DNA from 2 places in the Methylobacterium sp. P3_A11 genome. Region 2 is predicted to be linked to the other one. Evidence: predicted binding sites of a transcription regulator. Region 2 holds the regulator's gene; the other holds the start of a gene.
The links. Region 2 encodes LexA, which represses DNA repair genes until DNA is damaged. Its sites were predicted from a motif close to TGTTCNNNNTGTGTTCNG; they were not measured.

Region 1: the regulator LexA is predicted to act here: its motif matches at 2,532-2,549, upstream of AC1DXK_RS01730 (trna delta -isopentenylpyrophosphate transferase).

The regions. Positions count from the first base shown of each region.
Region 1 is NZ_JBFUGA010000003.1:62,179-66,585, reverse strand. Features, by position in the region: gene AC1DXK_RS01750 (polyprenyl synthetase family protein) at 1-307, opposite strand, end outside; gene AC1DXK_RS01745 (putative signal transducing protein) at 476-700, shown strand; gene AC1DXK_RS01740 (tRNA1(Val) (adenine(37)-N6)-methyltransferase) at 697-1,443, shown strand; gene AC1DXK_RS01735 (hypothetical protein) at 1,453-1,764, opposite strand; gene AC1DXK_RS01730 (trna delta -isopentenylpyrophosphate transferase) at 1,796-2,470, opposite strand; gene AC1DXK_RS01725 (heme ABC transporter permease) at 2,727-3,524, shown strand; gene ccmD (heme exporter protein CcmD) at 3,535-3,678, shown strand; gene AC1DXK_RS01715 (DsbE family thiol:disulfide interchange protein) at 3,675-4,289, shown strand; gene AC1DXK_RS01710 (septation protein A) at 4,292-4,407, opposite strand, start outside.
Region 2 is NZ_JBFUGA010000023.1:14,521-18,927, reverse strand. Features, by position in the region: gene AC1DXK_RS10085 (ComEC/Rec2 family competence protein) at 1-1,912, shown strand, start outside; gene lexA (transcriptional repressor LexA) at 1,906-2,631, opposite strand; gene AC1DXK_RS10075 (hypothetical protein) at 2,907-3,356, shown strand; partial or broken gene AC1DXK_RS10070 (IS3 family transposase) at 3,488-3,794, opposite strand; gene AC1DXK_RS10065 (SRPBCC family protein) at 4,261-4,407, shown strand, end outside.

The DNA of each region.
Region 1 (4,407 bases), on a different contig from region 2:
CGACCACGTCGTCGTGGAGGAGCGTCGCGGTGTGCATGAACTCGACGCTGGCGGCGAGCTTCACGTCGCCGTCGGTCTCGCCCGCATAGCCGCAGAGCTGGGCGCAGGCCAGCGTCAGGATCGGGCGCAGGCGCTTGCCGCCGGAGGCGATCAGGTGGTTGGCGACCTCGGGGATCATCGCCACGTCGGATCCCGTCCGCGACAGGATCGTGGTGTTGACCCGCGCCATGCCGTCGGCCACGAGCGCGACGAGGTCGTTGAGCCCCGCCTCCGCCTCGGGCTTCGGATTCTCGATGGAGAGGGCCATACCCAAGATCCGTGACCTCCAGACCGGTCGCCCCACGGGGGGCGGGCGATCCCTTCGCACGCGCCCCGCGGCGCCGCAACATCGTCCCGGGCTGGATATGGGGTGCCGACCGCGCGGATCGCGCGCGACGAAACCGCCGATCCGGATCTTCACGGGGGCCAACCCGCGATGATCGAGCTGATCCGCGCCAACGATGTCGTGCTGATCGGGTTCGCCCGCTCGGTCCTTGAGGCGGCCGAGATCCCGGTCCTCGTGGCGGACAGCCACATGAGCCTGATGGAGGGCTCGATCGGCGTCTTCGGACAGCGTCTGCTCGTCGCGCACGACCACGAAGCGCAGGCCCGGCGGCTGCTGGCCGATGCCGGGATCGCCCACGAGTTGCGCCAGCCGTGACATCGGAGCCGGACGCCTTCCTCGGCGGCCTCCTGCGCCTGCATCAGCCTCCCAAGGGCGCGCACCGGGCCGGGACCGATGCCGTGCTGCTCGCTCGGCTGCTCGTTCCGGGGGCCGGGGATCGGGTCTGCGATGTCGGCGCCGGGACCGGCGCGGTCGGCCTCGCCTGCGCCGTGCTGGTACCAGGCCTCAAGCCGACGCTGGTGGAGCGAGACCCCGCCCTTGCCGAGCAGGCGCGGGCGAACGCAGCGTGCAACGGGATCGACGCGCAGGTTCTGGTGGCCGACGTCCTCGCCCCGGCAGCGGAGCGCCGCGCCGCCGGCCTCCAGCCGGACGGGTTCGACGTGGTTCTCACCAATCCACCGTTCTTCGCGGCCGGCAGCCACCGCGCGTCGCCCCATCCCGGCCGGGCCTCCGCCCATACCTTTGCGGAGGGTAGCCTGGAGGCCTGGATCCGCGCCTGCACGGCGATCCTGCGGCCCGGGGGCCGTCTCGGGCTGATCCACAGGGCCGACGCGCTCCCGGCCTGCCTGGATGCCCTGAAGGGGCGCTACGGCGGCCTGGCGATCCGCCCGGTCCATGCCCGCGGCGATACGGCCGCGATCCGTGTGCTGATCACCGCGACCCGGGGCAGCCGCGCGGCGGCGGCCCTGCTCCCGCCGCTGGTACTGCACGGTCCCGACGGCCGTTTTACCCCGGAAGCCGAAGCGCTCCATCGCGGCGCGCCCTGGCCGCCGCGCTGACCGGACGGCTCACGCCGCCAGCGCGACAGACTCCGCGACGCGGATGCCGAGGAACCGCTCGACCTCCGGGAGATCCGGAAAGGCGAGGAATTCCGGGCGCAGCGGCTCGGGCAGACCCTCGAAATTGAGGCCCGGAAACGTGTCGGGATGCGGGTAGAGCTGCCAGGACGCCCCGGGCTCGACCGGCGGGAACAGGATCGCAACCTTCTCGGACCCCAGGCGGACGATCCGGGTCGGGCTGTAGGACAGGGTCTCGATGCTCCAGCCGTGGCGGGAATCCCGGCGGGCCTTCATGGTGCGGCGGCTCGTCGCGCGATGCATGGCGGTCTCCTTCGGTGGGGTGAGAACAGGTTCAGGCGGCGCTGCGGCGACCCGATCGTTTCGGCCAGCCGAGCGCCACGAGGCGCGCCTTGGCGTAGTCGCGCACCTCGTCGCGGGTGCCGGGAGGCATCGTCGCCAGCACGGCCTGGGTGTCGCCATCCAGCATCAGGTCGGTGACCGCGTTGATCGTCCCGGCCGCGTCGATGCGGCGCTTGAGGTCGCCCTCGGCCTCGGTGACCTCGTCGAAGGCGGGTGGTTCCTCGAAATCCTCGTCCACCGCCCGGACGGGAATCTGATGGGCGCGGAACTCGTCGGCCTCCTCTTCCGAGTAGACCAGACCGTGTAGCTCGATGAGCTTGAGGATGACGCGGTCCTTCCCGCGCTTCTCGGCCATCGCGTAGACGTAGGCCGCCTGCTTGCCTGAGACGCGGTAGTTCACGTTGACGAGGGCCTCGCCCATCGACCACTCGACGCGGTCGGTCCCGGGCTTCGCGCCGGGCAGGCGGCCGGTCACCAGGATCACGGCCTCGTCCCGCTCGGCGCGGATGACCGTCGGCGGCTCGAACACGATCCCGGCCTGCGCGGCGATGCGCTCCAGGGTCTTGTGGTAGATCACCGCGGTCCCCTGGACGCGCCAGACGTTGCCCCCGAAGGGCTCGCCGTAGCGGACGAGGATGTCGGCGATCTGCTTGTCGGCGGTTCGCATGCGGGCTCGTTCCGGAAAATTTCGACGGCATCATCCACAGGTTTGTTGGATTTTGCTCTTTTGTTCTCTTTTTGTTCGTATCTATATGCGCAATCTGCCCGCCATGCGCAAGGGGTCGTGCGTCGGGTTCGTGGTGCGCGTGCCGCCGCGGCGTCGCGCCTCCGAAGCGCCGGACGGACGCGGCCAGACTTCGCATTGTTGCTGCACCGCACCTTAGGGTAGACCCTTGGCGACGATGTCCGAGACCGCAGCCGCGATGACGCCTTCCCTCTGGACCCGCCTGTCCAATCCCAGCCACTTCATGCGGTGGTCCGGGGTGCTGGTGCCTTGGCTCACGGCCCTGTCGCTCGGCGTCCTGGCGCTCGGCCTGTACCAGACCTTCTTCGTGGTGCCGCCCGACTACCAGCAGGGCGAGACCGTGCGGATCATGTACATCCACGTCCCGGCCGCGTGGCTCGGGGTGTTCTTCTACGGGGCGATGAGCCTGTCGGCGATCGGCACCCTGGTCTGGCGGCACCCGCTCGCCGACGTGGCCCAGCGGGCGGCGGCGCCGATCGGGGCGGCCTTCACGCTGATCTGCCTCGTCACCGGTTCCCTCTGGGGCAAGCCCATGTGGGGCACCTATTGGGTCTGGGATGCGCGGCTGACGTCGATGCTGATCCTGCTGCTGATCTATTGCGGGATCATCGCCCTGTGGCGGACCCTCGAGGATCCGAACCGCGCCGCGCGGGCGGTGGCGATCCTGACCCTCGTCGGCGCCGTGAACCTGCCGATCATCAAGTTCTCGGTGAACTGGTGGTCGACCCTCCACCAGCCGGCCTCGATCCTGCGCATGGGCGGCTCGACCATCGATCCGTCGATGCTCTACCCCCTGCTGATCATGATCGGCGCCGCGACGCTCGGCGGGACGACCCTGCATCTCTACGCGATGCGCACCGAGATCATGCGACGCCGGGTTCGGACGCTCACGATCCGCGAGGCCGAGCGCCTCGACCGCGCCCAGCCGCGCATCACCCCAACACCGGCGCCGATGCCGGTCGGCCAACCGGTCTAGGATCGCGGCGATGGATCTCGGGTCTCACGGCGGCTTCATCCTCGCGGCCTACGTGTTCACGGCGGCCGTGATGGTCGCCCTGGTCGGCAACGCCCTGCGCGACCGCCGGGCGCAGGTGCGCGCCCTGAAGGGCTTCGGCGAGGACCGGCGGTGACCGCGCCCCTCGACGAGACCACCGGACCGGTGCCGCCGGTCCGCCGCTCGCTGCTGCTGATCGTGCCGGCGCTCGCCTTCGCGGCGCTCGCTGCCGTGCTGTTCCTGCGCCTGCGCTCCGGCGTCGACCCGGCCGCCCTGCCGTCCGTGATGATCGGCAAGCCGGTGCCGCAATTCGCGCTGCCCGCCGTCCCGGGGCTCACGGCTGGCGGCGCGCCCGTGCCCGGCCTGTCCAGCGCGGATCTGAAGGGCCAGATCACGGTGCTCAACGTCTTCGCCTCGTGGTGCGCCCCCTGCCAGGTGGAGCACCCGATGCTGATGCGTCTGGCGAAGGAGCCCGGCATCCGGCTCGTCGGCATCGACTACAAGGAGCCGAACCCGGAGGCCGGGCAGCGCTTCCTGGCGCGGCACGGCGTGCCGTTCAGCGCGGTGGGCGCCGATGCCGGCGGCCGGGCGGCGATCGATTTCGGCGTCTACGGCGTGCCCGAGACCTTCATCATCGGGCCGGACGGTGTGATCCGCGACAAGCTCGTCGGCATCCTCACACCGGAGAACTTCGCGAGCGTGCTCACACGGATCCGCGCCGCCGGCAAGGTCGCGGCGGCGCAGTAGGCTTACGCCTCCGGCTGCGGGTTCTTGCGCTCGTAGCGGGTCAGCAGCGGCGTCTGCGCCAGGGCGAACAGCACGGTGATCGGCATGATGCCGAACACCTTGAAGTTCACCCAGAAAT
Region 2 (4,407 bases):
CATCGGCCCGCTGGTCGGGATGGTCGAGGCGCTCGACGAGCGGGAGGTCGGCGCCCGACTGATCATCCGCGTCGAGACCTTCGCGGGGCTCGCGCCGGAGTCGCGGCCGGTGCGGGTGCGGGTCTCGTTCCGCAGGACCCCCATCCCGCGCCCCGGGGACGTCGTCGCCGCCACCGCCCGGCTGCTGCCGCCGCCGGAGGCCGCCCGGCCGGGCGGCTACGACTTCGCCCGGGACGCGTATTTCCAGGGACTCGGCGCGGTGGGCTCGCTCGTCGGCGCGGTCGCGATCCGGGCGCCGACCGAGCCGCCGCCCATGAGCCTGCGCCTCGCCGCTCTGCTGGACGAGGCCCGCAACGCGCTGACCCGCCGGATCGCGCAGGCCGCAGGGGGACAAGCGGGCGCGGTGGCGGCGGCTCTTGTAACGGGCAAGCGGGGACTGATCGCGCCGGCGACCAACGACGCGCTCCGCGCCGCCGGAATCTACCACGTGGTGTCGATCTCGGGGCTCCACATGGTGCTGGCCGCCGGCGTGGTCTTCTGGCTGGTGCGGGCGGTCCTCGCCGCGGTGCCGTACTGCGCGCTGGTCTGGCCGATCAAGAAGATCGCCGCCGGCTTCGCCATGGTCGGGGTCACCGCCTACTGCGCCTTCTCGGGCTGGGACATCGCCGCCGAGCGCTCCCTGATCATGACCCTGATCATGCTGGGCGCGATCCTGGCGGACCGGCCGGCCCTGTCGATGCGCAACCTCGCGCTGGCCGCCCTGATCGCCCTCGCCCGGGAGCCCGAGGGCCTGCTCGGCCCGAGCTTCCAGATGTCGTTCGGCGCCGTGGCCGGGCTGATCGCCTGCGCCCGGCTGATCGACGGGCGGCTGTTCGTGCGCCCCGGGGCGGGGCGGCTCGGGCGGCTCGTCGGCACCGGCCTCTCGGCGGTGACCGGGACCCTGGCCACGACCCTCGTGGCCCAGATCGCGACCGCGCCCTTCGCCACCTATCATTTCCAGACGGTTCAGCCCTTCGGGCTTGTCGGGAACGCACTGACCCTGCCGCTGGTCTCCCTCGTGGTGATGCCGTCGGCGGTGATCGGGATCCTGGCCTATCCCTTCGCCCAGGACCGGCCGATCTGGTGGCTGATGGGTCAGGCGGTGGGGGGCATGCTCGTCGTCTCCGACTGGATCGCCGGGTTCGAGCGGGCGATCGTCGTCGTGCCGGCCTTCGGCACGTCGGCGCTGATCCTGCTGACCCTCGGCCTGCTGCTGGCGACGCTCCCAGCCTCGCGCCTGCGCTGGCTCGCCCTGGCGCCTGCCCTGGTCGGCCTCGTCCTCGCGGCCAGGCCGGACCGTTACGACCTCTACGTCGACCGACAGGGCGCAGGAGCCGCGGTCCGGGGGCCAGACGGACGCCTCACGGTGCTGGGCAGCCCTTCCGGCTTCGTCCTCGAGCAATGGCTGAAGGCGGACGGTGACGGACGGCGGCCCGCAACGCTGGTCGCACCGCAGGGCAGCGGCCGCTGCGACCACCTCGGCTGCACGGCGCGCCTGCCGGACGGCCGAGCGGTGGCCCTCGTCCGGGATCGGCGCGCCTTCCCGGAGGATTGCGCCCGCGCCGCAGTGGTGATCACCGGCCTCGTGGCGCCCCCGACCTGCACGCGCCCGCTGGTGATCGACCGGCGCGTCCTCACCGCCCACGGAGCGGTCGCCCTCCGGGCCGAGGGTGACGGTTTCGCCACCCGGTACACCCGTGCCGACGGCCGCGCCGTACCCTGGCGGCCGGGACCGGCACGTGAGCCGCGCCTGCGGACGCCCGTCACATCCGGGTCGGACGGATCCCACACCGCGGAGGCTCCGCCTCCGGAAACCGACGGGTCAGGCAACGGCGCCGTCTCCGGCGACGCGCCCGCCGAGCCGCTTCAGTAGCGGCGGACGAGGCTGACCAGGCGTCCCTGGATGCGCACCCGGTCGGGCCCGAGCACGCGGGTCTCGTAGGCCGGATTGGCGGCTTCCAAGGCGATCGAGGAGCCCCGGCGACGCAGGCGCTTGAGGGTCGCCTCCTCGTCGTCGATCAGGGCCACGATGATGTCGCCGGTGTTGGCAGTGTCCTGCTTGCGGATCACCACGAGGTCGCCGTCGAGGATGCCGGCCTCGACCATCGAGTCGCCGCGCACCTCAAGGGCGTAGTGCTCGCCGCCGGCCACGAAGTCCGGCGACAGGGTGATGGCGTGGCTCTGGTTCTGGATCGCGGAGACCGGCGTGCCGGCCGCGATCCGGCCCATCACGGGAATCGAGATGGCGCGGCCGGCCTCGTCGAGGATCCGCGTGCTCGCCGGTGCGGGCGGCTGCTTGGACTTGCCGCCCTCGACCACGCTCGGCGTGAACCGGCGAGGCTCTGCCGAAGCCGCGGTCGGGGGCGCCTGGGTCAGGCTCTCGGGGATGCGGATCACCTCGATGGCACGCGCCCGATTCGGCAGGCGCCGCAGGAAGCCGCGCTCCTCGAGGGCCGTGATCAGCCTGTGGATGCCCGATTTCGACTTGAGGTCGAGGGCGTCCTTCATCTCGTCGAAGGACGGCGGGACACCGCATTCCTGCATCCGGCTCTGGATGAATCGCAGGAGGTCCAGCTGCTTGCGCGTGAGCATCGACGGGGGACTCGCGGCTTGGCGGACCGCCACGTGACGGTCTCCGAAACAAATCACGAACAGGTTAAACGTTCCGCAAGTGTTCTGCAAGGGCGGGACCGCTACGCTTGGACCGGTGTCGGCCCGGCCATGCGGCCGATCCGGCGCCTCGCCGGACGGGACGGGCCGAGAAACGCATTGACGGCGCAAGCGGAGCCGTTTCAATGCTGGCCCGTGCCCCGCCGGAGAGGCGGCGGATCCGGGACGCGGGCCGGGACCAGCTTGGAATGACGCGGATGCGACGACCCGCAGCTCTGCTGCCCCTCGGCCTCGCCGCCCTCGGCCTCGCCGGCTGCACCACCGGGTTTTCCTATATCTCGCGGAACTATGTGGCGCTCACCCCTCAGGTGGTGACGATCGGCTGCAAGGAGCCCTACGAGGTCTACGATAACCGGCAGCAGCGCCGGATGCTGATCGTCTCGAACGCCCTGCGCGAATATGCCGGCTGCAACCTGAGCGAGGCGCGGATCGATCCGGAGCCGGACGCGACCCGGGTGAAGCGCTTCCGCACCGCCGCCCGGGCCTATCTCGACGAGACGGTGCGGGAAGATTGCCGGATCACCGGCGAGACCGTGTTCGATCCGCTGAAGAGCGAATTCGCCTACGCGTGCGACGCGCCGATCGAGCGGCGCGGCACGGTGGTTCCGCGCCTGCCAGGCCGCAATCCGGGTCTCGGCCCGCGCTAGCACCACTTTGGGAAATTGATATCAGGGCGGGTGTTCGAAGGCGACTTTACTATTCGGGCCGCGCGGCGTCTGCAGCCTGTTGAGGAGATCGAGGATGGCCGACGGGGCCGCTTCCGGCAAAGGGGTGGCGCTCGCGTAGGGCCTGCTCCCTTGAACTTCCGATTACCCGGGTCGCGGGGGGCCGGCCGCAGCTGGATCGGGCACGGTGGTGCGGACCCTGCGCCCGCGCACCACGACGCTGGCCAAGCCCATCGCCCGCATCAGCCGGGCGACCGTGCCGCGCGCCACCGCGATCTCCTTGCGGGCGAGCTGACGCCACGCCTTCCTGAGCCAGCAGACGCCGAAGTTCGCCGCTTGAACGCGCCGGATCTCGGCCATCAGCATCGCGTCGCGCCTAGCCCGAGCCGACAGCCGCTCCGGATCGGCCTGCCGTTCAGCGTCCTGCTCCTATGCAGCGCTGCCGAGTTCGCAGCAATCCGCAACGGAATCAAGACGAGACAGATTAAGAGAAAAAGTCCGGATAGCTCGCGTCTTTGCTGCCAAATACAAGCTTTATATTTTGTTTTTCAAAAATATAGGTACCACGCATGACCTAAAGCTGAGTATATAGACGGATCATTACGCTACCCGTGCGTCTCTCCCGCGAACGCGTCGAGACCCGTGAGAGTCCCGCCATCCGTCCCGAGCGAACATATTCGCGGTAATATTGGTCACGTTCAAAAGTCGATCTGTTTTGATCGACCAATACGGCAAGACCAGAAACACTCGGCTCACTTTGATCGTCGCCGCGTCGCTTCCACGTCGAGGCCTATTGCCGAACGAGTCGCTTCGGCCTAGCTCCCTTGCGGCCATCAGAGCCTGCGCGGCCCCGGTCGCGATTTGAGACGGACGGAGACACCCCGAGATGCCCTTCGCTTTCTGCCGATCCCTTCCCCTGGCCGCCCTGGCGCTCGCCGCGGCCACCGTGCCGGGCTACGCCCTGGAGGTGACCCGCTCGGCCGATATCGCCGCGCCCCCGGCCAAGGTCTGGCAGACCATCGGGGAGTTCTGT